3 regions of the Micromonospora sp. C97 genome follow, and region 2 is predicted to be linked to each of the others. Evidence: predicted binding sites of a transcription regulator. Region 2 holds the regulator's gene; each other region holds the start of a gene.
What was found. The regulator HrcA, encoded in region 2, represses chaperone genes, less so after heat shock. The targets are predictions, from matches to a motif close to GGTTNGCACNCTCNNNNNGAGNGTGCNAACC.
Positions count from the first base shown of each region.

Region 1: a site for HrcA is predicted at 6,402-6,432, ahead of groES (co-chaperone GroES). Genes of this name have one in related genera too.
Region 3: a site for HrcA is predicted at 4,305-4,335, ahead of groL (chaperonin GroEL). Genes of this name have one in related genera too.

Region 1 is NZ_JAGPXU010000002.1:55,151-64,864, reverse strand. Features, by position in the region: gene KBX26_RS03425 (ROK family protein) at 1-1,134, opposite strand, end outside; gene KBX26_RS03420 (sugar ABC transporter permease) at 1,157-2,419, opposite strand; gene KBX26_RS03415 (ATP-binding cassette domain-containing protein) at 2,416-3,234, opposite strand; gene KBX26_RS03410 (sugar ABC transporter substrate-binding protein) at 3,349-4,440, opposite strand; gene ybaK (Cys-tRNA(Pro) deacylase) at 4,620-5,099, opposite strand; gene KBX26_RS03400 (methyltransferase domain-containing protein) at 5,110-6,306, opposite strand; gene groES (co-chaperone GroES) at 6,566-6,880, shown strand; gene groL (chaperonin GroEL) at 6,951-8,591, shown strand; gene KBX26_RS03385 (molybdopterin-dependent oxidoreductase) at 8,726-9,714, shown strand, end outside.
Region 2 is NZ_JAGPXU010000027.1:15,687-25,400, forward strand. Features, by position in the region: gene KBX26_RS26190 (16S rRNA (uracil(1498)-N(3))-methyltransferase) at 71-805, opposite strand; gene dnaJ (molecular chaperone DnaJ) at 806-1,948, opposite strand; gene hrcA (heat-inducible transcriptional repressor HrcA) at 2,024-3,046, opposite strand; gene KBX26_RS26205 (DUF4870 domain-containing protein) at 3,272-3,895, shown strand; gene hemW (radical SAM family heme chaperone HemW) at 3,945-5,168, opposite strand; gene KBX26_RS26215 (enoyl-CoA hydratase-related protein) at 5,188-5,976, shown strand; gene KBX26_RS26220 (SDR family NAD(P)-dependent oxidoreductase) at 6,019-6,783, opposite strand; gene KBX26_RS26225 (hypothetical protein) at 7,111-7,971, shown strand; gene KBX26_RS26230 (phytanoyl-CoA dioxygenase family protein) at 8,194-9,096, shown strand; gene KBX26_RS26235 (low temperature requirement protein A) at 9,256-9,714, shown strand, end outside.
Region 3 is NZ_JAGPXU010000002.1:398,927-408,640, reverse strand. Features, by position in the region: gene paaN (phenylacetic acid degradation protein PaaN) at 50-1,723, shown strand; gene KBX26_RS05090 (GNAT family N-acetyltransferase) at 2,044-2,574, opposite strand; gene KBX26_RS05085 (cold-shock protein) at 2,816-3,019, shown strand; gene KBX26_RS05080 (hypothetical protein) at 3,115-4,257, shown strand; gene groL (chaperonin GroEL) at 4,530-6,152, shown strand; gene KBX26_RS05070 (hypothetical protein) at 6,211-6,459, opposite strand; gene KBX26_RS05065 (GNAT family N-acetyltransferase) at 6,538-7,473, opposite strand; gene KBX26_RS05060 (S8 family serine peptidase) at 7,517-9,714, opposite strand, start outside.

The DNA.
Region 1 (9,714 bases), on a different contig from region 2:
GGCGGCGCCGATCAGGGGCGCGTCAGCGCCCAGTTTCGGGGTGCGCAGCCGGACGTGTTCCAGGCAGGCGCCGAGCGCGTTGGAGTTGAGCCGACTGCGGATCTGGGCCGCCGCCGCGAGGTAGAGGTCACGCATGGTCCCACCGAAGATGACCATCTCGGGGTTGAAGATGTTCACCAGGTTGGCCACCCCGAAGCCGAGCCAGTCGCCGGCCTGACGGACCGCCGTCTGGGCCCGGGCGTCTCCCCGGTCGGCCGCGTCGAAGACCTCCAACAGTGCGTCGCGGCCCCGGGCGTCGGAGCGTCCGGCGGCGTGCAGGAGGCCGTGCTCACCGATCTCGGTCTCCCAGCAGCCCCGGGAGCCGCACTCACACTGCCTGCCGTCGCGGACCACCTTCATGTGGCCGACCTCGCCGCCGTATCCACCGTGGCCGGTCAGTCGACGTCCACCGGCGATGATGCCGGCCCCCACGCCGACGTCGCCGTACAGGTAGAGGACGTTGTCACAGCCCGCCGCCACACCTCGGGCGTGCTCGGCGAACGCGGCGACGTCGGCGACGTTGCCCACGGTGATCGGCACGGCGATGCCCAACTCGTCGGCGAGAGCCGCGCCGATCGGCTCGTCCACCCAACCGGTGGTGGGGCCGAGCCGGACCAGACCGTCGTCCCGGCGGACCATGCCGCAGACCGCGACGCCGGCACCGACGCAGATCGCGTCCGCCGGAACCGTCTGCTGCATCTCCTTGACCGCGCCGGCCAGCAGCGGCGCGGCCTCCGCGGCCAGCAGGCCGCGTGGCCGGTCCAGATCCCGGCGGTCCAGGACCGCGCCGCCCAGCCCGATCCGGGCCGCGCGCAGGCGGTCCACCTCCACCGAGTACGCGTACGCGTAGACCCGGGCCGACTCGGGCCGGACGACGAGTGACGGTCGTCCGGCCCGGCCGGTTTCCTTCGGTGCCCCTTCGCTGACCAGCCCCACTGCGGACAGGTCGGCGGTGAGCGCGCCGATGGTGCTGCGGTTGAGGCCCAGCGTGGTGGTCAGTTCGGCGCGGGTGGTCGCCCCGTGGACGTGCACGTGCCGCAGCAGGGCACCGAGGTTCTGCCGTCGGACGTCATCCTGGCTTGGTCCTGGGCGCATGCTGGTGCTACCTCCCGCGCGGTCAGCGGGTGCCGGTGGCTGCCGCGCGGCGGCGGGAGAGCGCGTCGACGCTGGCCGCGAGCAGCAGCACGACGCCGGTGACCACGTACTTGACTCCCGCGCTGTACCCCATCAGGCCCATTCCGTTTTCGATGACCGCGACCACCGCGCCGCCGAGTACGGCGTCGAGGACGCGGCCCTTGCCACCGAAGAGGCTGGTGCCGCCGATCACCGCCGCGCCGACCGCGTAGAGCAGTACGTTACTGCCCCCGGTGTTCGGGTCGACCGAGTTGGCCCGGCTGGCCGCCACGATGCCACCGATGGCGGCCATCGACGAGCAGATCATGAAGACCGAGATCCGGATCCGGTCGACCTCGATGCCGGCCCGCCGGGCGGCTTCCCGGTTGCCACCCACGGCGTAGATGTGCCGGCCGTAGCTGGTGCGTTGCAACACGAAGGTCCCGATGACCAGCAGCACCGCGATGACCGGCACCACGATCGGCACGCCCTTGAGTGAGCTGATCAGGACGTTGCGGCTGCGCTCCAGGTTGAGCACGTACACGGCGGTGCCGAGGATGACGGCGAGCCCGCCGATCCGCAGCGCCACCACAGCGATCGGGTCGGTGATCAGACCGCGGGCCACCCGGGTGCGGTGACGCAGCAGTTGCACCGCCGCGTAGCCGACGACCGCGACGGCGGTCAGCGCCCAGCCCACCGTGGGGGCGAGGTTGCGGTTGGCGATGGCGACCAGCACCTCGTCGCGGACGGAGATGTTGGTGCCCTCCTTGACGAGCAGCAGCACGACGCCCTGGAAGGCGAGGAAACCGGCGAGGGTGACCACGAAGGACGGAATGCCGATCTTCGCGACCAGCATGCCGAGCGTGGTGCCGATGACCACGCCGGTGGCGATCGCGGCGAGCACGGCGACCCACCAGGGGTAGCCGAGCACGGTGACCACATTGGCCAGTACCGCCGCGCAGACGCCGCTGGCGAAGCCGGCGGAGAGGTCGATCTCGCCGAGCAGCAGCACGAAGACCAGACCCATCGCGATCAGCGTGACCGCCGCGCCCTGCGTGAAGAGGTTGGCGAAGTTGCCGGCGGACAGGAACGACGACGGCCGCATGATGGCGAAGACGGTGCAGAGCACGATCAGGCCGAGCACGGCCGGCAGCGCGCCGACGTCGCCACCGCGTACCCGACTCAGGTAGGTGCGGGCGTGGCCTCCGACGGTCGGCGGGGGTGTGACGGCGGCGGGGCCGTCCTTCCGCACGGCGGTGGTGGTCATCGGACGCCTCCTGAGATCGAGTCGGCCGGCTGCGGGCCGTCGCCGTTGCTGCCCGGGTCGGTGGCGAGGCCGAGCCCGCCCGAGCGCCCGGCGGTGATCAGCTCGACCACCTGGGCGTGGGTGATGTCGGTGGTCTTCACCTGGGCGACCATCTGGCCGAGGTACAGCGCGGCGATCCGGTCGGAGACGGCGAAGACGTCGTTCATGTTGTGCGAGATGAGCACCACGGCCAGGCCGTTGTCGGCGAGGCGGCGGACCAGTTCGAGCACCTGGGCGGTCTGTGCCACGCCGAGCGCCGCGGTGGGCTCGTCCAGGATGACCAGCTTGCTGTTCCAGAGCACCGCCTTGGCGATGGCCACGGTCTGGCGCTGACCGCCGGAGAGGCTGGAGACGTGCTGGCGAAGTGACGTGACGGTGCGGATGGAGAGCCCCGCCAGCGTTTCGGCGGCGAGCTGTTCCATGGTCGGCTCGTCCAGGACGATGCCGCTGCGCTTCTCCCGGCCGAGGAACATGTTCTGCACGATGTCCAGGTTGTCGCAGAGCGCGAGGTCCTGGTAGACGACCTCGATGCCGAGCGTGGCGGCGTCGCGGGGGCTGCCGATGTGTACCGGTTCACCGTTGAACAGGAACTCTCCGGCGTCGATGGGGTGGATGCCGCTGATGCACTTCACCAGGGTCGACTTGCCGGCGCCGTTGTCGCCGACCAGTGCGGTCACTTCGCCCGGGTGGACGGTCAGGGCGACGTCGCGGAGCACCTGGACGGGACCGAAGCTCTTGTCGATCCCGCGGAGTTCCAGCAGGGGAGTCGCGGACACGGGGGTCTCCTTCTTAAGGGAGGGTCGGGGCCCGTCCGGCGGGCGCCGCCCGGCACGGGAGGGTGCTCCCGTGCCGGGCGGCGATGGTCGTCCCGGCGGGTACTGCGGCGTCGGTCAGCTGATGCCGGCGTCGGCGCAGAGCTTGGCGTACGCCCCGGCGCAGACCTCTTCCTTGGTCACGTAGCCGTCGGCGATGACGTCCTTGACGTTCTCCTTGTAGATGGCCTTCGGGGTGAGCAGCACCGACGGGACGTCGCGGCCACCCTCCGGGTCCTTCACCGTCTGGCCGGTGTCCTTCTTCTCGCCCTTGGCGAGCGCGATGGCGAGGTCGGAGGCGGCCTTGGCCTCTTCCCGAACCGCCTTGTAGACGGTCATGCACTGGTCACCGACGAGGATGTTCTGCAGGCCCTCGGTGCTGGCGTCCTGCCCGGTCACCGGCACCTTGCCGTTGAGCTTGTTCTTCTTGAGGATCGAGATGGCCGCGTTGCCGAGACCGTCGTTGGCGGCCAGCACACCGTCGATCTTGCCGTTGGCCTTGGTGAGCTGCTGCTCGAAGATCGTCGCGGCCTGCGCGTTGTCCCACGCCGGCACCGCGTCCTCGGGGCCCTTGACGTACTCCTTGGAGTCGAACTTCGGCTTGAGCACCGAGTCGTAGCCGGCCTTGAACAGGGTGGCGTTGTTGTCGGTGGGGGAGCCGTTCAGGTACGACACGACGGGGTTCTTGACGCCCTTGTCGGTCAGGCACTTCGACAGGCCCTCGCCCTGGAGCTTGCCGACGGTCTCGTTGTCGAAGCTGACGTAGTACTGGGCGGAGCCGCCGAGGGTGAGCCGGTCGTAGTCGATGGTGGCGACGCCCTGCGACTTGGCCTTGTCCAGCACTGCCTTGCCGGTGCCGGAGTCCAGGTTGACGATCATCAGGGCGGTGACGCCACTGGTGATCATCTGGTCGGCGATGGTCTGGAAGGCGGTCTTGTCGTTCTGGGCGTTCTGAATGTCGTACTGGACGCCGGCGGCCTTGAACGCCTCCTCCAGGAACCGACGGTCCGCGGTCTCCCAGCGGGCCGAGGACTTGCTGTCCGGGAGGATCACGCCGATCTTGGGGGTCTTGGCGGCGGCGCCGCCGTCGCCGGAGTCGTCGCTGCAAGCGGTCAAGCCGCCGGTCGTGAGCAGGCCCACGGCGGCGATGGTGAGGATCCCCTTACGCATGTGCAGGGTCCTTTCGGAGGTGGGGGAGGTGTTGTTTTGTTGTGTCCGGCAACGTATTTCGCGTCACACCGGCTACACAAGACCGCGCAGGTGCCTAGTTTGTTGGGAGCGATAACAATTCAGCAACGCGACTGTTACTCCGCGGGTATCCCACGGGGAGAGCGATGTAACGACTGTCGTCAGCTGCTCTGCAACACCGCGGTACGGGCGTCGGTCAGCGCCACCAGATCCGCCGCTGCCAGTTCGAGTTGTAGTCCGCGCCGACCAGCCGAGACGTAGATCGTCGGCAGTTGCAGCGCGGCCTCGTCCAGCACCGTGGGCAACCGCCGACGCTGCCCGAGCGGGCTGATCCCACCGCGTACGTAGCCGGTTGCACGCTCGGCGACCGCCCGATCCGCCAGCACCGCCCGCTTGCCGCCGACCGCCGCCGCGAGCGCCTTGAGATCCAGCTCCCCGGTCACCGGCACGACCGCCACGGTGAGCGCCCCGTCGACAGCGGTCACCAGCGACTTGAACACCCGCTCCGGCGCCACGCCGAGCGCCACCGCCACCAGCGCGCCGTAGTTCGGGGCGTCCGGCGACACCCGGTACGGATGGGTGCGATGCGCGATCCCGCGCTTGACCAACAGTGCCGTCGCCGGCGTGCCCTGTCCCGCCACGGCGACGACGTTAGTGGACCGGCCGGCCGATGAGCACCGTCGGTGCGCCGTCGACCCGGGTGAGCACCAGACTCGCCGCCTCGTCCCCGGCCAGCCGCAGGTCCTTGCGGAGCTGCTCCGGGACGAGCGCCGAACCCCGCTTGAGGATCTCCACGCGGCCCACCCGCCGGTCCCGCAGCAGCGCCCGCAGGCGCTTGAGCGAGAACGGCAACACGTCGGTGATCTCCAGACAGCGCGCGTACGGGGTGCGGGTCGGCTGGTCGGCATAGAGGTAGGCGATGCTCGGATCGGCCAGGGTGGCGTCCAGCTCGGTGGCCAGTTCGGCGACGAGATGCGCGCGCACCACCGCCGGCTCCGGGTCGTACAGGTAGCGGCGTACCGGCCCGACCGGCGCCTCGGCGGCACCCGAGCCGGTGAGCTGGTCACGGTGGATCTCGCTGCCCCGCTGCCGGTAGAGGGTGGCGCGGCGGGGCACCTCCGCCAGCTCACCGCACCAGAGCGCCGCCTCGACCAGGTCACCGTCGACGCCGACCCACTCGGCCTCCGCCCCGGCCGGGATGAGCCCGTGGTCCAGGCCCGGCGCCACCTTCACCACAGTGCGCGGCACCCGCTCGGCCAGCCCGGTCACGAAGTCCCACGGCGGCGAGTAGGCGCGCGGGTCGAAGATTCGCCGCCCGGTGCCGCTCGTGCGGCGGGCCGGGTCGCAGAAAACGCCGTCGACCCGTGACACGTCGAACCCGGTCGCGTCGCCGCACTCGACGGTGAACAGCTCGGCCAGGCCGGCCGCCGTGGCGTTGGCGGCGGCCATCGCGGCGGTCACCGGGTCGGCCTCCACCCCGTACACCCGGATGCCGGCACGGGCGGCGGCCAGCGCGTCGGCCCCCAGCCCGCAGCCGAGGTCGGCCAGGGTGCGCACGCCGGCCGCGGACAACCGGGCGGCCCGACGGTCGGCGACCACCCGGCGGGTGGCCTGCTCCAGGCCGGGGCGGGTGAGGAACATCCCAGCGGCGGCCGAGCCGAACTTGCCGACCGCCCGGTGGCGCAGCTCGGCCTGGGTGAGGGCTGCCGCGGCCAGCGTGGGCGGCACCCCGGCCGCGCGCAGCGCCGAGGCCGCGGCCAGCGGGTCACCGCCGGCCAGCCCGGCCGCCGCGGTGAGCGCGGCCGACCCCTCAGGGGTACGCAGCGCCGCCAGCTGATCGAGATCCACCCGGTCATTGTCCCGGCCGAGCCGGAAATCCTGGCTGGCGGGGCGCGACGCGCTGGCACTCTCCTTGACGGAGTGCTAGCCACGGAATAACCTGCGATTAGCACTCTCACCCTGAGGGTGCCAGCTTCCGGGTCTCGCGACCCGGGTGCGCACGCCAGGCGGACCGGCACCCGCGACGACGGCACCGCCCGGTGGCATGAGGCAGATTGACGCTGGCCAGCCCCGCTGGTCAGCAACGAAACCAGTACCCCAGGAGGGTATGCCCGTGACTACCGCGACCAAGGTTGCGATCAAGCCGCTCGAGGACCGCATCGTGGTCCAGGCGAACGAGGCTGAGACCACCACGGCGTCGGGCATCGTGATCCCCGACACCGCCAAGGAGAAGCCGCAGGAGGGCACCGTCCTCGCTGTGGGCCCGGGGCGCGTCGACGACAACGGCAACCGGGTTCCGGTTGACGTGCAGGTCGGCGACACCGTCCTCTACTCGAAGTACGGCGGCACCGAGGTCAAGTACGCCGGCGAGGAGTACCTGGTGCTCTCCGCCCGCGACGTCCTCGCGGTCATCGAGAAGTAAGCAACCGATCAGTGCCACTGCCCCGGTCCGGCTCGCCGGGCCGGGGCAATGGCGCTTCGAAGGGACATTAATGGCGAAGATCCTGAGCTTCTCGGACGACGCCCGACACCTGCTGGAGCACGGTGTCAACGCCCTCGCGGACGCGGTCAAGGTCACCCTCGGCCCGCGCGGGCGCAACGTCGTCCTGGACAAGAAATTCGGTGCGCCGACGATCACCAACGATGGTGTGACCATCGCCAAGGAGATCGAGCTCACCAACCCGTACGAGAACCTTGGCGCGCAGCTGGTCAAGGAGGTGGCGACCAAGACCAACGACGTCGCCGGCGACGGGACCACCACCGCGACCGTGCTGGCCCAGGCCATGGTCCGGGAGGGTCTGCGCAACGTGACCGCCGGGACCAACCCGGCCGGCCTCAAGCGGGGCATCGACGCGGCGGCCACCAAGGTCTCCGAGGCGCTGCTCGGCAAGGCTGCCGAGGTCACCAGCAAGGAGTCGATCGCGAACGTGGCGACGATCTCCGCGCAGGACTCCACGATCGGCGATCTGATCGCCGAGGCGATGGAGCGCGTCGGCCGCGACGGTGTCATCACCGTCGAGGAAGGCTCGATGCTCACCACCGAACTGGACGTGACCGAGGGTCTCCAGTTCGACAAGGGCTTCATCTCGCCGAACTTCGTCACCGACCTGGAGAGCCAGGAGTCCGTCCTCGAGGACGCGTACATCCTGGTCACCACCCAGAAGATCTCGGCGATCGAGGAGCTGCTGCCGCTGCTGGAGAAGGTCCTGCAGAACAGCAAGCCCCTGCTGATCATCGCCGAGGACGTGGACGGCCAGGCGCTCTCCACCCTGGTGGTCAACTCGCTGCGCAAGACCCTCAAGGTCTGCGCGGTCAAGGCCCCGGGCTTCGGTGACCGGCGCAAGGCGATGCTCCAGGACATCGCGATCTCCACGGGCGCCGAGCTGGTCGCCTCGGAGCTGGGCTACAAGCTCGACCAGGTCGGCCTGGAGGTGCTCGGCACCGCCCGGCGCGTCGTGGTCGACAAGGAGAACACCACGATCGTCGACGGCGGTGGCCAGAAGGCCGACGTCGCCGACCGGGTGTCCCAGATCCGCAAGGAGATCGAGGCCTCCGACTCCGAGTGGGACCGGGAGAAGCTGGCCGAGCGGCTGGCGAAGCTCTCCGGTGGCATCGCCGTCATCAAGGCCGGCGCGGCGACCGAGGTCGAGATGAAGGAGCGCAAGCACCGCATCGAGGACGCCATCGCGGCGACCAAGGCAGCGGTCGAGGAGGGCACCGTGCCCGGCGGCGGCGCCGCCCTGGTGCAGATCCTCTCGGTGCTCGACGACGACCTGGGCTTCACCGGTGACGAGAAGGTCGGCGTCTCGGTCGTGCGCAAGGCGCTCGTCGAGCCGCTGCGCTGGATCGCCCAGAACGCCGGTCACGACGGCTACGTCGTGACGCAGAAGGTCGCCGACCTCAGCTGGGGCAACGGCCTCGACGCCGCCAAGGGCGAGTACGTCGACCTGGTCAAGGCCGGCATCATCGACCCGGTGAAGGTGACCCGCAACGCGGTCACCAACGCCGCCTCGATCGCCGGTCTGCTGCTCACCACGGAGAGCCTCGTGGTGGAGAAGCCGGAGCAGGCCGAACCGGCCGCCGCCGGCGGGCACGGCCACGGTCACGGCCACCAGCACGGCCCCGGCTTCTGATCCGGTAGCGACACCCGTTCCGGGGCGCACCGCCGTACGGCGGTGCGCCCCGGCCCGTTTCCGTCGGCTGGCAGGTCATTACCGAACGCTGACGTTGTTGGCGACCGGCCGAGATGATCGCGCACACTGGGCCGATGAGCACCACGTCACGGCGGTACGCCGCGCTGGCCGGAATCACCGCCGCCGCCGTCGCGATCGGGATCGCCGAACCGGTAGCGGTGCTGACCGGCCCCCGGTCGGCACCCCTGGTCGCGGTCGGCGGGGTCATCGTCGACGCCGTCCCCGAGTCACTCAAGCAACTCGCCATCGACCTCTTCGGCACCGCCGACAAGATCGCGCTGCTGGTCGGCACCGCCGTGTTGCTGGGCGGCTTCGCCGCGCTCCTCGGCGTACTGGCGGTTCGTCGGCTGGCACTCGGCCTGGCAGGCATCGGCGTGTTCGGCGCCATCGGCGTCGCCGCCGCGTTGACCCGCTCCGGCGCGGATCTCGCCGACGCACTGCCGTCAGTGATCGGCGCGGGTCTCGGCGCCCTGGTGCTCTGGCTGTTCATCGCCGGCCCGTTCGAACTGAACCCCTGGCCCTGGTCACCACCCACGCCGACCGTGCGGTCCGCCGGCCCGGCGCCGTCCAACGGTCCTGTGCCGCCTGCCGGTGCGGCGCGGCCTGACGGTGCGGTGCCGCCTGCCGGGCCTGTGTCGTCCACCGGCCCGGGGTCGGAGTCGCGGGACGAGCTGCCGACGGGAGCCTCCTCAGCATCCGAGCGTCGGCCGGTGTCTCCGGCCGCGCCGGTGCCGGTGCCTTCGGCGGGGCCGACGCCGGCGGTTGAGCCGGTTGAGCCCGCCGAGGTGGACCCGGAGTCGCGGCGGCGATTTCTCACCGGGAGCGGGGTGCTGCTCGGAACGGCAGTGGTGGCCGGTCTCGGCGGGCGTTGGCTGGCAGGTCGGCGCGGCGTGTCCGCAGCCCGGGACGCGATCCGCCTGCCCGCGCCGGTCGCCCCCGCACCGGCCGTGCCGGCAGGCGCGAACCTCTCGCTGGCCCAACTGGCGCCGTACGTCACCCCGAACTTCGGGTTCTACCGGATCGACACCGCGCTGGTGGTGCCCCAGGTCGACCCGGACACCTG
Region 2 (9,714 bases):
AACACCAGCGGCCGAAACGAGCGACGGGCCACCAGCGGCCGCAACGAGCGGCGGCGTCAGGGGTGGCCAGCTACCAGCGGCCGAGGCGGGTGGCGAGCACGCTGAGCGCGGCCACGCCGGCCGTGGAGGTACGCAGGACCTCCGGCCCGAGGCGTACCGGCCGGCCACCGGCCTCGCGGAAGGCTGTCAGCTCAGCCGGGGCGATGCCACCCTCGGGGCCGACGACGAGGACGATCTCCCCGGCCGACGGCAGGTCGACGCCGGTCAGCGGCTCCTCGGCCTCCTCGTGCAGCACGAACCCGGCGGCGGCACCGGCGATCCGGCGGGCCACCGTGGCGGTGGACTCGTCCGGCGCACCGGCCACCACCGGTAGCCACGGTCGGCGGGCCTGCTTGGCCGCCTCCCGGGCCGTGGCCACCCACTTCTCCCGGGCGCGTACGCCCCGGTCGCCGCGCCACTGGACCACCGAACGCGATGCCGCCCAGGGGACGATCTCGTCCACCCCGACCTCGGTCATCGCCTGCACGGCCAGCTCGCCCCGGTCGCCCTTGGCGATGCCCTGCACCGTCACCAGCCGGGGTACGGGCGCGTCCGCGTACCCCCGGGAGGTGACGGTGACCTCCAGGCTGCCCCGGCCGACGGCCGTGACCACGGCGGCGGCCGTGCCACCCCGGCCGTCGGCGAGCAGCAGCTCCTCGCCGACGCGCAGCCGCTGCACGGTGGCGGCGTGGTGCCCCTCCGGGCCGTCCAGGGTCAGCGTGTCGCCGGTGGGCAGCGCCTCGACCAGGAACAGCGGCGCGGACACTCAGGCGTGCCCGTTGAACGCGTCGCGCATCCGGGAGAAGAAGCCGCCCTGCTTGGACAGCTCGGCGACCTCCTCGCCACGGGTCTTGGCGAAGTCGCGCAGCATCTTCTCCTGGTCGGCGTCGAGCTTGGTCGGGGTCCGCACGTCCAGGTGGACGTAGAGGTCACCCCGGCCGGTGCCGCGCAGGTGCGGGACGCCTCGGGCGCGCAGCCGCAGCGTGCTGCCCGGCTGGGTGCCGGGCTTGACGTCGACCGGCTCCTCGCTGTCCAGCGTCTTGATGGTCAGCCGGGTGCCGAGCGCGGCGGCGGTCATCGGCACGGTGACCCGGCAGTGCAGGTCGTCGCCCTTGCGCGAGTAGACGTCGTGCGGACGTTCGTGGATCTCCACGTAGAGGTCACCGGCGGTGCCGCCGCCCGGGCCGACCTCGCCCTGCTGGGCCAGCCGGATCCGCATGCCGTCCTCGACGCCGGCCGGGATCTTGACGGTCAGCGACCGGCGGGTGCGCACCCGGCCGTCACCGGCGCAGGTGGGGCAGGGGTGCGGGATGGTGGTGCCGTAGCCCTGGCAGACGGTGCACGGCCGGGCGGAGACCACCTGACCGAGGAACGTCCGCTGCACCGACTGCACCTCGCCCCGACCGCCGCACGCCTCGCAGGTCGCCAGGTGCGTGCCGGCGGCGGTGCCGGCACCGGAGCAGGTGGTGCAGAGCACAGCGGTGTCGACGGTGATCGGCGCCTCGACGCCGAACGCCGTCTCGTGCAGGTCGAGTTCGAGTCGCAGGATCGCGTCGGCACCCGGGCGGGTACGCGGCCGAGGGCCACGGGCGCCACCCGCCGCGCCGCCGAAGAACGCGTCCATGATGTCCTGGAAGCCGACGAACGGGCCGGCTCCACCGGGGCCGCCCGGGCCACCGGCGCCGCCACCCGGGGCGAGCGGGTCGCCACCCAGGTCGACGATCTGCCGCTTCCGGTCGTCCGAGAGGACCTCGTACGCGGCGTTGATGTCCTTGAACTTCTCCTGAGCCTCCGGGTCCGGATTGACATCCGGGTGGAACTGGCGTGCCAGCTTGCGGTAGGCGCGCTTGATCTCGTCATCGGAGGCTTCCCGGCTCACACCGAGAATGCCGTAGTAGTCCCTGGCCACTGCGTTCCGTGTCCTCATGTTCGTCTCGCGTTGCGCCGGTCGGCGGCCGCAGCCGGCCGCATCGGCCCTGACCAATCAGTTCTGGGCCAGCAACTCGCCCACGTAGCGTGCCACGGCGCGCACCGTGGCGATGTTGCCGGGGTAGTCCATCCGGGTGGGCCCCAGCACCCCGAGCCCGCCCACGATGGTGGTGCCCGGGCCGTAGCCGGTGCTGACCACCGAGGCGGCGCGCAGGTTGTCGAACTCGTTCTCGTCGCCGATCAGCACCCGGGTCGTGCTCGGCTCGGTCTCACCGATGAGCTTGAGCAGCACGACCTCCTCCTCCAGCGCCTCGAGGATCGGCCGCAGCGAGCCCTGGAAGTCGAGCAGCCCGCCCCGGGTGAGGTTGGCGGTGCCGGCGAGGGCGATCCGTTCCTCGTGCCGTTCGACGAGCGTCTCCAGCAGCACGCTGGCGAGCGTGGTCATGGTCGGTCGCAGCCCGGTCGGCGCTTCCTCGACCAGCGCCTGCACCAGCGGTGGCGTCTCGGACAGCCGGGCGTTGGCGAGCTTCTCGTTGATCAGTCGGCGCAGGTCGGTGACGTCGTCGGCGGGCACCGGCCCGGGCAGCTCCACGAGTCGCTGCTCCACCCGGCCGGTGTCCGCGATCATGACGAGCATCAGCCGGGTGGTGGAGATCGGCACCAGCTCCAGGTGACGCACCGAGGAGCGGGCCAGGCTCGGGTACTGCACGACGGCGACCTGCCGGGTGAGCTGGGCGAGCAGCCGCACCGTGCGGTGCACCACGTCGTCGAGGTCGACAGCGCCGACCAGGAAGCGCTCGATGGCCCGGCGCTCGGCCGGGCTGAGCGGCTTGACCCGGGACAGCCGGTCGACGAAGAGGCGGTAGCCGCGGTCGGTGGGCACCCGGCCGGCACTGGTGTGCGGCTGCCGGATGTAACCCTCCTCCTCCAGCACGGCCATGTCGTTGCGGACCGTCGCCGGGGAGACCCCGAGCTGGTGCCGCTCGACCAGCGCCTTGCTGCCGACCGGCTCCTGGGTGGAGACGTAGTCTTCGACGATGGCGCGGAGCACTGCGAGTTTCCGGTCGTCGAGACCCATCCTCCGCACCTCCTGTCGCACGTCGGCCGCCGGCGCCCTGGGCCGGCCGAGCCGTCCTGGCACTCGACTGTAGCGAGTGCCAGTCTACGTCGGCAGGCCCGCCGACGCGATGATCAACGGCCACCGGTCGGTGCGGCCCGCGCCACCGCACTGGGCCGATCGGCCCGCACTGCCGGGCGGTGTCGCTCTGGTGCGGCGTTGCCACGGGCCCCTACCGTGACATCCATGACTGAACCTCCTCGCCCTCCCGGTTCGGGTGAGCCCGGCAACTACCCGCCGGAGCCGACCTCCCCGGGCCCGTTCCCGTCGGCCGAGCCGCCCACCGCACCACTGTCGGGCGCACCCGGCCCGGCCGGCTATCCCCCGGCCGGTGGCTATCCGCCTCCCACCGGTGACCAACCGACGTCAGGTGGCTACCCTCCGGCAGGCGGCTACCCCCCGCCCGGGGGCTACCCGCCCGGCGGCTATCCGGCCGGTGGGGCCTACGGCGGCCCCGGCGGCGGCTACGCCACCAACGAGGACAAGACCTGGGCGTTGGTCGCCCACTTCGGCGGCGCGCTCGGCGCGCTGATCAGCTTCGGTCCGCTGGGCTTCGTCGCCCCGCTCATCGCCTACCTGGCCCGTGGCCAGCAGTCGCCGACCGTCCGGGCGCACGCCCTCGCCGCCCTGAACTTCCAGATCCTCTGGTCGATCATCGCGTTCGTGCTGCTCTTCGTGAGCTGGTGCCTGCTCTTCCTGCCCAGCATCGCCGTCGTGGTGATCCAGATCCTGTTCGGGATCATCGCCGGCGTGAAGGCCAACGAGGGCACCCCGTACCGCTACCCGATGACCGCCAACTTCATCAAGTGAACCGGGCCGGCCGCTCCCCCGGCCGGTTCGGCACACCGCCGCCCTGCGCTCAGGGCAGCAGATCGCGGACGACCGCGTCGGCGAGCAGTCGACCGCGCACTGTGAGCACCGCCCGGCCGGCGGCGTACTCGTCGGCGGCCAGCAGGCCGCCGGCCAGCGCCCGCTCCGCGCCGGCCCGCCCGGCGGCGTCGAGCACCGCCAGCGGGAGACCGCTGGCCAGCCGCAGCCGCAGCATCACGTCCTCCATGTGCGCCTCGTCGACAGTGAGCACCTCCCGGGCCAGCCCGGGAGACGCACCGGCGGCCAGCCGCTGGGCGTACGCGGAGGGGTGTTTGACGTTCCACCAGCGCACCCCGCCGACGTGGCTGTGCGCCCCCGGGCCGAGGCCCCACCAGTCCGCGCCGGTCCAGTAGAGCAGGTTGTGCCGGCACCGGGCCTGGTCGCTGCGGGCCCAGTTGGAGACCTCGTACCAGGAGAACCCGGCCGCGTCGAGCGCGGCCTCCGCCGCCAGGTAGCGGTCCGCGGCCACGTCGTCACTGGGGTACGCCAGCTCGCCGCGCCGCATCCGGGCGGCGAGCCGGGTGCCGTCCTCGACGATCAGGGCGTACGCGCTGACGTGGTCCACCCCGGCGGCGACCACCTGCTCCAGCGAGGCGGCGAAGTCCTCGGCCCGTTCCCCCGGAGTGCCGTAGATCAGGTCCAGGTTGACGTGCGCGAACTCGGCGTCGCGCGCCTCCAGTGCGGCGGCGGTGGCCCGGCCGGCGCTGTGTGTGCGGTCCAGGATCGCCAGCACCCCCGGGGAGGCGGACTGCATGCCCAGCGAGATCCGGGTGTAGCCGGCCGCCCGCAGCAGCTTCAACGATTCCGGGGTGACCGACTCGGGGTTGGCCTCGGTGGTCACCTCGGCGTCGGCGGCCAGCCCCCAGGTGCGGTCGATCCCGTCGAGGATGCGGGCCAGGTCGTCGGCGGGGAGCAGGGTGGGCGTGCCACCACCGACGAAGACGGTGTCGACCCGGGGCGGCGGGTTGTCGCCCAGCACCCGGGCGGCGAGCGCCAGCTCGGCCAGGACGGTGTCGGCGTACCCCTCGCGGCTGGCACCGCCGCCCAGTTCGGCTGCGGTGTAGGTGTTGAAGTCGCAGTAGCCGCAGCGACTGGCGCAGAACGGGACGTGCACGTACACGCCGAAGCCGCGCGCGCCGACCGCTGCGGTGGCGGTGGCGGGCAACGATCCGTCAACGGGGACGGTCTCACCATCTGGAAGGACGCCGGGCATGGCCACTAGTGTGCCCGGCATGACCTCTCCCGACGTCCTCGTGCGGGTCGCCACGGCCCGTGGGGTGACCACCCTCACCCTGGACAGCCCACACAACCGCAACGCGCTCTCCACCGCCCTGATGACCCAGTTGCTGGCCGGGCTGGCGGACGCGGTGGCCGACGAGGCGGTCCGAGCGGTAGTGCTCGACCACACCGGCCCGGTCTTCTGCTCCGGGGCGGACCTGAAGGAAACCGCCATGGCGTACGCCAGCGGGACGGTTCCGGCCGGCATGTTGGGTGATGTGCTCGCCGCGGTCTGGGAGTGCCCGAAGCCCGTGCTGGCCCGGGTGGCCGGGCCGGCGCGGGCCGGTGGGCTCGGCCTGATCGCCGCCGCCGACCTGGCCGTCTGCGCCGACGAGGCGACGTTCGCGTTCACCGAGGTCCGCATCGGGGTGATCCCGGCGGTGATCTCGGCGACCGTGCTGCCCCGGCTGCACCCCCGCGCCGCCGCCGAGCTGTACCTGACCGGCGACACCTTCGACGGTCGCCGGGCCGCCGAGATCGGCCTGGTCACGGCGTCGGTCCCGGCGGACGGGCTGGACGACACGGTGCGCGGCTACTGCGACTCGCTGGTGCGCGGCGCGCCGGGCGCGTTGGCCGGCGCGAAGGATCTGCTGCGCCGGCCGGCCACCGCCGAGCTGCGTGCCGAGCTGGCCCGGCTCTCCGCCGTCTCGACCGGTTACTTCCTGTCCGACGAGGGACGCGAGGGGGTCACCGCGTTCCGCGACAAACGTCCGGCGCGCTGGGTGCCCGCTCAGGACGACTGAGGGTCAGGGGCGCCGCCGGGAGCCGCGGCGCCCATGCTCGGGTCACCAGGCGGTCGCGCCGCCGTCGACCGGGTAGTTCGCCCCGGTGATGTACGACGCCCGGTCCGAGGCGAGGAAGACCACCAGCTCGACGACCTCCTCGGGGCGCGCGAAGCGCTTGAGCAGCGTCTTGGCGGTGATGGCGTCCCGGGCCTCCTGGTTGTCACCGAGGTCGCGTTCGCTGGCCGGGGTGAGGGTGGGCCCGGGGCTGACCGCCACGGCGCGGATCCCGTGCGGCGCGCCTTCGAGCGCGAGCTGTCGGGTCATCCCGATGATGCCGGCGTTCGCGGCGGTGTGACCGACCATCGGCGGCACGTGGCCGCCGATCGTCCCGGCCATGGAGGCGGCGCTGATGATGACGCCGCCGCCGCGCCGGACCAGGTGCGGCCAGGCGAACTTCGACACGAAGTACGGAATGTCGAGTTCCCCGGTGATGGTGTAGCGCCAGTCCGCCACGGAGAAGTCGGGCATCGGGCCGAAGCGGAGCGCTGCCGCGTTGTTGTAGACCACGTCCAGCCCGCCGTAGGCGGCGGCAGCGTCGTCGACGAGCGTGCGTACCTGCTCGGGGTCGGTGAGGTCGACCGGCGCGATGCCGGTCATCTCGCCCCCGGCGCGGCGGACGAGGTCGACCGTCTCGTCGTTCGCGGCGACCTGGAGGTCGGCCCCGACGACCTTCGCGCCCTCACGGGCGAAGGTCAGCGCCGCGACGCGGCCCAGACCACCCCCGGTGCCGGTGATCAGCACGACCTTGCCGTCAAGCGTTCCCATGACACTCCTCCTCGTTCGGTGACCGACTCGCCCAGGTGGTGGCGGTCGGTCGGATTGACATGTCAACAGGGATAAGTCCTTGACTGGTCAATCGCTTCCCGCCGTCGCGCACCCGGTGACACTCCCGACAGGCCGGCACCCGGCACGTGACACGTGACAGAACCAGCGAGCAGGTGAGATCGCCACCGAAGCGGGAACGTCGCCAACCGGTACGCGACAACGGAGCCGACCCGAACCGGTCCGAGGCGCCCGAGTCGGGCCCGAACCGCTCGGACGACCCGGAGGGGGCGTGCGGGGACGTACGCTTGGCGGACTGTCGATCTGGGGGTGTGGGTGCGAACTCGGGCAACCGTGGCGGGTGGAGTGGTGCTCATCCTCGTCGCCGTGATCGCGATCTGGCTCGTCGTACGGCAGGTTGGCGACAACCTCACGCTGCCGCTGGTGGCGCGGAAGTGCACGGTGCAGGCCGATGGTCGGGTCGCGCTGGACGCCGACCAGATGGCCAACGCGGCGACCATCGCGGCGATCGGCGCGAAGCGTGGCATGCCCGAGCGGGCCGTCGTTGTCGCGCTCGCCACCGCGTACCAGGAGTCCGGGTTGCGCAACCTCGCTGACGGCGACCGCGACTCGGTCGGCCTGTTCCAGCAGCGACCGAGCCAGGGCTGGGGCACCCCGGCGCAGATCCGCGATCCGCGCTACGCGGCCAACCGGTTCTACGCGGCCCTCAAGAAGGTGCGCGGCTGGGAGAAGATGCGCGTCACCGATGCCGCCCAGCGGGTGCAGCGCTCGGCGTTCCCCGAGGCGTACCAGAAGTGGGCCGACGACTCCGAGGTGCTCAGCCGGGCACTGCTCGGCGACGCCAGCGGCGCTGTCGCCTGCACCGTGGGGCGCACCCCGGCGATGTACGGCGCGGCTGCGGCGGCGCAGCTGACCCGCAACCTGGTGCTGGACTGGGGGTTGAAGGGCACCGACCCGACCGACCCGACGGGGTTGGCGGTCACCCCGGGCGACCAACGCGACGGCTGGCGGTACGCGCACTGGCTGGTGTCACACGCCCAGGACCACGGGGTGAAGCGGGTTCGCTTCGGCGACCTGGAGTGGACCGCGCGCAACGGCTCGTGGGGTCGGGTGGACGGGCAGCAGAGCCCGGCCGGTCAGGTGGTGGCCGAGGTGTTCAACGAGGGTTGACCCGACCCGGATCTCCTAACCGGCAGTGACCGCACAATCCGGCAAAATGCATTAAACCCGGCTATTGATCGCCTTGATCTCACTCTGTGCGTTTCTCTCGCTGCGTGGGGTCCCACTGCGACCCAATCCCCCAACACACCCTCCCCGATGCCTGGGCCACCGCGTTACGATCGGCGGCCTGTGCCAGAAAAGGTTTCACCTCATGGGGAGGGGTACGACGCGGTGTTCGATTACGGCGACCGGACCGGTTACGAACCGATCAGCGACATTGACCGCAAGGAGTTCCACGAGCAGGGTTTCCTCCTGCTGCGCAACGTCCTGACCGAGGACCACCGGGCGGCGCTGGAGGCGGCGGTCGACCGCGTCTACGCGGAGGAGCAGGCGAAGGGCACCACCAAGAAGGACGGCACCCTGCACCTGCTGGGCTTCCTGGAGCGCGACGAGCTCTTCGGTGAGCTGCTGACCCACCCGATCGCCTTCCCGTACATGTGGGGGCTGGCCGGCTGGAACATCTACACCCACCACAACCACCTGGACGTCACCCCGCCGGCCGCCGAGCCGGAGAAGCCGTACTGGGGTTGGCACCAGGACGGGTACCGGCAGAACTCCGACCCGGAGACGATGGACCCGAACCTGCCCCGGCCGATGTTCTCGCTGAAGGTCGCGTACGTGCTGTCGGACCTGTCCGAGACCGGCCGTGGCGCCACTAAGGTCATCCCGGGCAGCCACCTGTGGAACTCGCTGGACCGTCCCAAGGACCTCAGCGTGCACAACCCGGACCCGGAGGGCACGGTGGAGATCACCGCCAACCCGGGCGACGCCTTCATCTTCGACCGCCGGCAGTGGCACTCGCGCTCGACGAACCTGTCGACCATCACCCGCAAGATGCTCTTCGTCGGCTACACCTACCGGTGGATCCGTCCGCTGGACGAGCTGCACCCCGACGTGAACGGCGAGTGGTACCGCAACCGCACCCCGGTGCAGCGTCAGCTGATCGGTGAGGGCACCCACACCGCCAACTACTGGGGCATCAACTGGGACGGGTACGTCGACGACGAGATCCCGCTGCGCAAGGAGCTCAAGGAGCGCGGCCTGCTCGACCGCAGCATCCCCTGGCTGCGCTGATCACCTGCGTCTGAGAACGGCCCCCGCCACCGCTGGCGGGGGCCGTTCCCGTATCCGCTTCCGGGCCACCGGGCGCCGCGGTGTCGGTAGCGTGACGGGTAGGCAGAGCCGGGGCGCAGCGCCTGGCCGGGGCGCGGGGTGGCACAGGAGGCAGCCGCAGTGACGTCCGCTCCGCTCCCCCGGATCCTCCGCCGTCGCGGCGAGCCGGAATACCCGACCTTCCTGGAACTCTTCTTCGACCTGGTCTACATCTTCCTGCTCTCCCGGCTCTCCGCCAGCCTGGGCGAGGACCTCACCGTACGGAACGCGGCGCAGACCGCCGTCCTGCTGCTGGCCGCCTGGTGGGTCTGGGTGCTCACGGCGTGGCTCACCGACCTGTTCGACCCCCGACTGCCGATCATCCAGGCGACCGTCCTGCTGGTCATGCTCGGCACCCTGCTGATGGCGATCGCGACACCGCACGCCTTCGGCAGGTACGGGTGGCTCTTCGTCGCCGCGTACTTCGGCATCCACCTGGTCCGCGACGCCGTCCTGATCCCCGGCACCCGGGTCAATCGTCCGATCCAGGCCCGGAGCATCAGGGTCTTCTTCTGGTTCGGCGTGACCGTGGCGCCCTGG
Region 3 (9,714 bases), on a different contig from region 2:
GGGCATTCGCGCTACTGCTCGCGGACCTGACTCAGGCATGATGGCGGGCATGACGGAGACCCCGCATCCCCTGTACGACAGGCACGCCGACACCCTCAACCGTGCGCTGACCGCGATCACGGAGCGGGGCTACTGGTCCGCCTATCCTGAATCCCCCAGCCCCCGGGTGTACGGCGAGACCGCCGCCGCCGACGGTAAGGCCGCCTTCGAGGCGTACCTCGGTGGTGATTTTCCGCTCGACCAGCCCGGCAGCGGCGCTCGGGTCGCCACCGAGACGAGCCCGTTCGGTGTGGAGTTGGCGGTGCGGTACCCGCACGCCGGCCCCGGCGAGCTGGTCAGCGCCGCCTCCGCCGCGCTGCCGGCGTGGCGTGACGCCGGCCCGCAGGCCCGGGTGGGCGTCTGCCTGGAGATCCTCGACCGGCTGCACAAGAACATCTTCGAACTGGCCAACGCGGTGCAGTTCACCAGCGGGCAGGCGTTCGTGATGGCCTTCCAGGCCGGTGGCGCGCACGCGCTGGACCGGGCGCTGGAAGCCCTGGCGTACGCGTACGCCGAGATGACCCGGCACCCGGGCACGGCGGGCTGGGAGAAGGCCGCCGGCAAGGGCGACCCGCTGCGGATGACCAAGACGTTCCACGTGGTGCCGCGTGGGGTGGCGCTGGTGATCGGCTGCAACACCTTCCCGACCTGGAACTCGTACCCCGGGCTGTTCGCCTCGCTGGCCACCGGCAACCCGGTGATCGTCAAGCCGCACCCGCGCGCCGTGCTGCCGCTGGCCATCACCGTGAAGTACGCCCGGGAGGTGCTCGCCGAGGCCGGCTTCGACCCGAACCTGATCATGTTGGCGGCGGAGGCGCCCGGCGAGAAGCTCGCCAGCGACCTGGCCCTGCACCGGGCCGTGAAGATCGTCGACTTCACCGGCTCCACCGAGTACGGCGACTGGCTGGAGACGCACGCGCGGCAGGCCTCGGTCTACACCGAGAAGGCCGGGCTGAACACCGTCGTCATCGACTCCACCGACGACTTCGCCGGCATGTGCCGCAACCTCGGTTTCACGCTGACCCTCTACAGCGGTCAGATGTGCACCACCTCGCAGAACATCCTCATCCCGGCCGGCGGCATCGAGACCGACCAGGGGCACAAGAGCTTCGACGAGGTGGCCGGCGGGATCGCCGCCGCCGTCGGCAAGCTCACCGCGGACCCGGCCCGGGGTGTCGAACTCACCGGCGCCATCGTCAACGACGGGGTGCTGGAGCGGCTGGCCGAGGTGACCAAGGTCGGCGAGCCGGTGCTTCAGTCGCGCGCCGTGGAGCATCCGTCGTACGCCGACGCGGTGGTGCGTACCCCGACGATCGTGAAGCTGACCGCTGACGACGCGGAGACGTACGGCCGGGAGTGGTTCGGGCCGATCTCGTTCGCCATCGCCACCGACTCCACAGCACACAGCCTGGAACTGCTGCGCCGGACGGTCGGCGAGAAGGGCGCGCTCACCGCCGGGGTCTACTCCACCGACGAGGCGGTGCTGGACGCGGCCGAGGCGGTGGCGGTCGAGGTCGGGGTGCACCTGTCCTGCAACCTCACCGGAGGTGTCTTCGTCAACCAGTCGGCGGCGTTCTCCGACTTCCACGGCAGTGGGGCCAACGCGGCGGCCAACTCGGCGCTGACGGACGGGGCGTACGTGGCGAACCGGTTCCGGATCGTGCAGTCCCGGCGGCACGTCTGAGCCTCGGTCGCGGTTGAGGGTTTCCGGGGCTGCCTCGCGTTTCCTTGCGGTTGAGGGTTTCCGGGGCAGCCCGCCCCGCTCCGGGCGGTCAGGCTTGATCCCTGCGCGGGTCGGGCTGCCCCGGAAACCCTGACGTGGGCACGGTTGTCGCTGACGTGTCCGGCCGGGGCCTCTTTCTATCCATGATCGTGCTCGATCCAGGGTCTGGTGGCCTTCCGGCGAATGGTTACCACTACATCGCAGATCGAGCACGATCATGGTGCTCCGGCATGCTGCGCGACCGGGGCGGCGGGGGAGCGGGGTGTGGTGGCTGTGCGGGTCTAGGCGGGGCGGCGCATGTGCAGTTCGGTGAGGGCTGGGATGGTGGGGTGCGGGACGCGTACCCCGGTGTCCTGGAAGCCCAGGCGCTGGTAGGCCCGGTAGGCGCGGTCGTTGCCGACCACCACCTCCAGCAGCAGCTCCGGTCGGCCACAGGCGCGCGACCAGGCGGCCACCCCGTCGATCAGCTCGCCGAGCAGCCCGCTGCCGCGCCAGGTCGGCGTGACGTAGACGGCGTAGATCACGGTTACGCCGGGTTCGTTCGGGGCGGTGGTGCCGCCGGCGTGCCCGACCAGCCGGCCACCGGGGTCGGCGATGAACTGCGCGTTGCTGGAACCGGCTGAGGTGTACGCGACCCGGGCGGCGTACTCGTTGTGTGGCCGGGCCGCCGCGTCCGCCAGGGTCTCCAGGAAGGCCAACGGCGCGTCGGCCAGCATCTCCAGGCGCAGCGCCCGCATCCGGGCGGCGTCCTCCGGCCGGACCCGGCGGATCTCCGCCAGCCGCACCGCCGGCGAGCCCATGTCGGTGGTCATGTCCGCATGCCTACCACAGGGGATGGCCGCCTTCTCGTGAGCTGTGCCCGCTCGCCGTCACCTCGGCGCGGCCCCGGAGTGTGTCCGATTTGTGGCCGTGCGCGGCCGTCACTCCTCGTGTAGCGTGCGATTTCGGTCACCTCACTCAATGGCGGTCATCGATCGCTGAGTCGGTGGTCGGGGCGCCCGGCTGCGCCGTGCGCCGGGTCAGGCAAGGCCGCGCGAGTAAGGGAAGTGCACCGTGGCACAGGGCACCGTGAAGTGGTTCAACGCCGAAAAGGGCTACGGCTTCATTGCCGTCGACGGCGGTCAGGACGTGTTCGTCCACTTCTCCGCTATCGAGATGGACGGTTACAAGGCGCTGGACGACGGTCAGCGGGTCGAGTTCGAGATCGCCCAGGGTCAGAAGGGTCCGCAGGCCGAGCACGTACGCGTCACCGGCTGAGCTTTCGGACTGATCGGCCCCGGTGAGTCGGGGCTGCGGCAGGGGCACCCAGCCGGGAAGATCGTGACCGTTCCAGCCGATGCCGAGGAGCGTTCATGACCGACCAGCCGCCCCCGCCCACGTCGTCCGCCGGGTCCGGGGAGCCGGACCCGTCCTCGCCCGCCGGCAGCCCCGGCCACTCCGGTCCGCCGCCCGGCTGGGGCCCGGGCCTGCCCCCGGCCGGCCCGCCGCCCGGCTGGGATCCCGTAACCGGGTCCTGGGGCGCCGGTGCGCCTCAGCAGGGTTGGACGTTCCCGCCCACCGGGGGCTACCCGCCCGGGTCGGGCCCCTACGGCGGGCAGCCGTGGTATCCGGGGCCGCCGGCCGGCTGGTACCCGCCGGGTTACGGGTTCGACCCGAACGACGCACTGGTCACGCCGCCCGGCGCCGGCCTCGGCGGTTGGTTCGACAGATGTGGCGCAGCGTTGCGCCGGGGCTGGCGGCAGTTGGTGCCGATCGTGCTGCTCACCCAGGTGCTGCCGGCGGCGGTGCTCTCGGTGATCTCGCTCGGGCTGGACCCGTCGGCGCAGTGGGCCGCCCAGGCCGAGTCGAGTCCAAACCCGGCGCTTCCTGACAACTTCGCCGCCGAGCTGCTGAACCTTCTGGTCCTGCTGGTCGGCGGCAGCCTGCTGGTCGGGTTGGTGCAGGCCGTTGGATGGGCCGCCGGCACCTGGGTGATCACCAAGCAGGCGGCCGGTCAGCCGGTCAGCCTGGAGTCGGCACTGCGCTACGGCCTGCGCCGGGCCCTCGGGCTGTGGGGTTGGACCCTGCTGATCGGCCTGCTGATCGGCGTGGGCCTCTGCTTCTGTGTGCTGCCGGGCATCTACCTGGCCCTCGCGCTGAGCATGGCCGGCCCGGTCTATCTCTTCGAGCGGCACAACCCGATCGGCCGATCGTTCCGGATGTTCCATGATCGGCTGGGCCTGCTGCTCGGTCGGGTCGCCCTGGTGGCCGCGGCGGTGATCGTCGGCACGGTGATCCCCGGTGTGCTGGAAGGGGTGGGCACCTCCCCGCTCGGAACGGATCCGTTCGCCTCGGCGGGCACCGCGGTCGGCGCGGTGGTCGTGATCGGGATCACCGCCGTGCTGGCCCTGCCCGCTCACCTGGCCCAACTCATCGGTCTGCTGGTGACGTACGCCGAGCAGCGGGCCCATGAGGCGCCGGTGAACACCGCCGTACTGGCTGCGGAACTCGGCTGAGCGGCGGCATCGTGCTTGCACTCGGCATGGGAGAGTGCTAAACAAGTCATTGGCACTCGCATACCGTGAGTGCCAATGGTCGGGACGGTGGGGCCAGGTTGCACCGGCGTGGAGACGCCGGGGTGACACATGGCCGGTCGTCGCGGGCTATCCGGCCCGGCCGAAGGACGTCGTCGTCGCCAGGTGGCGACGTCCCAAGGTGCGTACACCAGGCGGCCCATCCGGGGCACACATCTCGGGTGGCCCGTGAGTGTCCAGGAGGACAACGCCGTATGGCCAAGATGATCGCGTTCGACGAAGAGGCGCGCCGCGGCCTCGAGCGGGGCATGAACCAGCTCGCCGACGCCGTAAAGGTGACCCTCGGCCCCAAGGGCCGCAACGTCGTGCTCGAGAAGAAGTGGGGTGCCCCCACCATCACCAACGATGGTGTGAGCATCGCCAAGGAGATCGAGCTCGAGGACCCGTACGAGAAGATCGGCGCTGAGCTGGTCAAGGAGGTCGCCAAGAAGACCGACGACGTTGCCGGTGACGGCACGACGACGGCGACCGTCCTGGCCCAGGCCCTGGTTCGCGAGGGCCTGCGCAACGTGGCCGCCGGCGCCAACCCGATGGCCCTGAAGCGGGGCATCGAGGCTGCTGTCGCGAGCGTCTCGGAGGAGCTGTCCAAGCTCGCCAAGGACGTCGAGACCAAGGAGCAGATCGCCTCCACCGCCTCCATCTCCGCTGGCGACAGCACCGTCGGCGAGATCATCGCCGAGGCGATGGACAAGGTCGGCAAGGAAGGCGTCATCACCGTCGAGGAGAGCAACACCTTCGGGCTGGAGCTTGAGCTCACCGAGGGTATGCGCTTCGACAAGGGCTACATCTCGGCCTACTTCATGACCGACCCGGAGCGTATGGAGGCCGTCTTCGACGACCCGTACATCCTGATCGCCAACAGCAAGATCTCGTCGGTGAAGGACCTGCTCCCGATCCTGGAGAAGGTCATGCAGTCGGGCAAGCCGCTGCTGATCATCGCCGAGGACCTGGAGGGCGAGGCCCTCGCCACCCTGGTGGTCAACAAGGTCCGTGGCACCTTCAAGTCGGTCGCCGTCAAGGCGCCGGGCTTCGGTGACCGCCGCAAGGCCATGCTGACCGACATCGCCATCCTCGCCGGTGGCCAGGTCATCAGCGAGGAGGTCGGCCTCAAGCTCGACGCCGCCAGCCTCGACATGCTGGGCCGCGCCCGCAAGGTCGTGGTGACCAAGGACGAGACCACCATCGTCGACGGTGCCGGTGACGCCGAGCAGATCCAGGGCCGGGTCAACCAGATCCGGGCCGAGATCGACAAGAGCGACTCCGACTACGACCGGGAGAAGCTGCAGGAGCGGCTGGCCAAGCTGGCCGGTGGCGTTGCGGTCATCAAGGTCGGCGCGGCCACCGAGGTCGAGCTCAAGGAGCGCAAGCACCGCATCGAGGACGCCGTTCGCAACGCGAAGGCCGCCGTCGAGGAGGGCATCGTCCCGGGTGGTGGCGTCGCGCTGGTGCAGGCCGGCAAGACCGCCTTCGACAAGCTCGACCTGGTCGGCGACGAGGCGACCGGTGCGAACATCGTCAAGGTCGCGCTGGACGCCCCGCTGCGGCAGATCGCCGTCAACGCCGGCCTTGAGGGCGGCGTCGTGGTGGAGAAGGTCCGTAACCTCGAAGCGGGTCACGGCCTCAACGCCGCCAACGGCGAGTACGTCGACCTGCTGGCCGCGGGCATCATCGACCCGGCCAAGGTGACGCGCTCGGCGCTGCAGAACGCCGCTTCCATCGCGGCGCTCTTCCTCACCACCGAGGCTGTTGTCGCGGACAAGCCGGAGAAGACCCCGGCTGCCCCGGCTGGCCCGGGTGGCGGGGAAATGGACTTCTGAGTCCAGTTCCGACACACCGAACGGGGCGGGCCGCTGACGCGGTCCGCCCCGTTCGTCGTCAGGTCGGTAGGGGGCGCTGGTTGCGCCGTTTCTGTGCCCTGCTGTACGGCGGAAGCAGTTGGATCGGCGCGTCCACCATCTCCTGAGGTTCCTCGGCCATCGACGGCTCACCGTCGGTGGTCATCTCGGCCAGTTGCTCGGCGTCGCCGTAGTCGAGCCGGTCGAACGGCAGTTGACCGGGGAGTTCACCCACCGGCTTCCAGGTGATCGGCGGGCCGTCCTCGGTCTGGTTGTCATCCGTGGTCATGGCTGCCTCCTCTACCGAAACGGTAGGGGGCGTCGATGGCCGACGCGGGCGAAAGGATCTACGTCCTGTTTGCCCCGGTTAGGTGGTTGGTAGGGCTCGCCGGTACAGGAAGAAGACCCGCTCGATCCGTGCGCCCGCGCTGCCCGAATAGAACGGCACCGGCCCGACCCAGCCAATCTGTGCCCGGTCCAGCCCCGCCGCCCGCAGGTCGCGCAGGCAACGCCGCAACAGCACCCCACCGATGCCCGACCCCTCGGCGGCCGGCGCGGTGCCCATCGGCCCGAACCAACTCGGCCGCGACGACCCGTACGCCGCGAAGCCGAGCAGCTCGCCGTCCCGCTCCGCCAGGTGGCAACCGGCGTCCGCGCGCCCCACCGACCCGGCCAACTCACCGTCCCAGGTACCGCCGAAGGTGGACCTGGCGAACGCCGTCAACGCCGGCAGGTCCGCCGGCTCCGCCCGCCGTACGGTGACGCCCTGGTCGGCCAGCCGCCGCTGGGCAGCCTCGGTGGACCGCAGTGCCGGCGACCCGTCGTACGACAGGTCCGCTGTCATGTTCCAGGCGGTCCGGTCCTGCTGGTAGCCGAGCGCGAGGGCGGCGCAGACCGCCGGCGTGTAGCGGACGTCGATGCCCGGCCACGCGTAGTACGGCGGATTCCCGGCCAGCAGCACCTCGGTCACCCCCCGCTCGGCGAGCACCCGCTCGGCCCGCTGGAGCAGGGCCCGGCCGACACCCCGACGCCGCTGATCACTGTGAACCGCGACCAGGTCCACGTGCCCGATCCCCGGCTCGGCCGACGACACCGAGCAGATCAGCACCCCCACCAGGTCCGCGCCCCGGTACGCGCCGAGCCCGACCACCGGCCGGTCGGCGGAGGCCCGCGGCCAGAGCACGTCCACGATGGAAGCCGCCTCGGCGGCGTCCTCGGGCAAGTCGAGCGCCTGCTGGCAGAGCCGTACCACGGTGGGGGCCAGGTCGGCGGTCAGCTCGGTGACGGTGATCTCGGCGTCCATGGTCGCCGACCCTAGATCACCGGCTGTCGGGTCGCACCCCCTACTACCGCCGGGCGGCGCGCACGGCGGCGTACGCGTCGACCTGGCCGGCGCCGGTCACGTTCGACGGCCCACCGCAGGCGTCGGAGGGGCTGTCGGAGCGGTAGGTGGGCGTCGCCGCCGTGGCGGTGTCCCGGAGGATCTGCCGGGTCCGGTCCACGTCGCCGACCAGCGCCGGGTTCGCCGACCACATCAACGCGACCACCCCGGCCACCTGCGGGGTGGCCATCGACGTGCCGTCCAGTGCGGCGTACGTGCCGCCCGGCATGGCCGACACCACACCCACCCCCGGTGCCAGCACGTCCGGCTTGCCCGAGCCGCCCGGCACCGGCCCGCGCGAGGAGAACTCCGCCACCCGCCGCTGGGCGTCCACCGCGCCGACGGTCAGCACGTCCGGGTACGGGGCGGGCGGGTCGTCGATCGAGGCGCACCAGGGGCCGGTGTTGCCAGCCGCGGCGACCACGAAGATCCCGGCCGCGTCCAGGGCGGCGGTGGCCGGCCGCAGGACCCGCTGGTCGCAGCCCTCAATAGGCGGGCAGCCCCACGAGTTGGTCAGCACCTGCGGGGCGCGCTCCGGACGGCCGTCGGTGAACGGGTCGCCACCTGCCGGGAACGGCGCCAACATGAACTGGAGGCAGTCCAGGTAGTGCGCGGGGCTGCCGAGGTTGCGGTCGAGGTTGACGCAGCCCACCCACTTCGCGTCCGGTGCCACGCCGATGCCGTCCCGCCCGACCGCGCTGCCCACCGTGTGGGTGCCGTGCCCGCCCTGGTCGGTCGGGCTCCGGGTGTCGTCCCACGGGTCGTACCAGGAGTCGTCTCCACCACGGAACCCGGCGCTCAGCGCGGGATGGCTGCCGTCCACCCCCGAGTCGGAGCTGCCCACCACGATGCCCGTGCCGGTGACCCCGAGCTGGGACCAGACCCGGTCGGCACCGATCTGGCGGATGTTCCACTCCGGGGCGGTGGGTCTGGGCACGTCGCCCCGGCTCTGCCCGGCCGGGGCCGGCAGCGGGCGTAGACGCTGGCTGACCAGCACCCGCGCGACCTCCGGCCGGCCGGCCAGCCAGGCCCGCACCGCCGGGCCGCCGTCGACCTCCACCGCGTTGACCAGGTAGTACGACACCGGGTCGAGGCGCAGCCGGTTCACCTCCCGCAGCAGGTCGCCCTGGCTGCGTTCGGCGGTCGTCACGAGCCGCCGGTAGACCTCCGCCGCGCGGGCGTCCCGCCCGGCCTGACCCGGCGCGCCGGCCGGAAGATCATTCAGGTCGGCCTGGGCGCGCAGCACCACGAACAGCCGCTCGCCGTACAGGCCCGGCTGGCCGGGGCCGAGGTCGACCACCCCGAACGCCACCAGCAGCACCACCGCCGCCACCGCGGCGACCCGCCGGTTCGGGGTGCGTGCCGTCGGCCGGGCGAGCAGCACCGCGTACCCGATGGCGACCACCACCGCGACGGCGAGCCCGACGCCGGCCGCGGCCGCCACCCAGAACGGGATGTCCCGGGTGCCGACCAGCAGCAGGGTGATCTCTTCCGGGTCGGTGAAGGCCAGCGGGCCGAGCGCGGCCAGGCCCACGAGCCAGCCGGTCGCCGCCCGACCCGCCCGCCTGGCCTCGGCCGGATTGGCGCCGGACCGCCAGGTCGCCGCCCAGAGCGCGGCCAGCGCGAACCCCACCGGCGGCACTGTCAGCAGCCCGGGAAGCTGTCCGCCGGACTGGCCGGCCCCGGCCGCGAGCAGCAGCAACGCCACCCCGGCGACCAGGCCGCCGACCAGCACCAGTCGAGCCGGCCGGGGCGGTCGACCAACCGCGAACACGGACCAGAAGGGGGCATCCAGCAGGGTCGCGGCGAGCACTCCCAGCGCGGCGGCCGCCAGCAGCGCGAGCGCGGTCTCCAGGAGGCCACCGAGCGCACCCAACCACGCCCACGGCAGCAGCAGCGCCAACCCGGCGGCGACCGCGAGCAGCGGCACCGGGCCGGGCCGGCGCGGGCGTCGCTGGGGTGCGACCGGCTCCGCGTTCCCGGTGGCCTCGGGCCGGGTGGCGTCGCCGTTCCCGGTGGTCTCGGGCCGCGTGGCGTCGCCGTTCCCGGTGGGTGCCGGGCCGCCGACCGGGCCAACCAGCCCGGGGTACGCCCACCGGCGCGCCGCCCAGCGGACGGCGAGTGCACCGAGCAACGCGACGCCGGCCAGCGCGGCGAGGTACG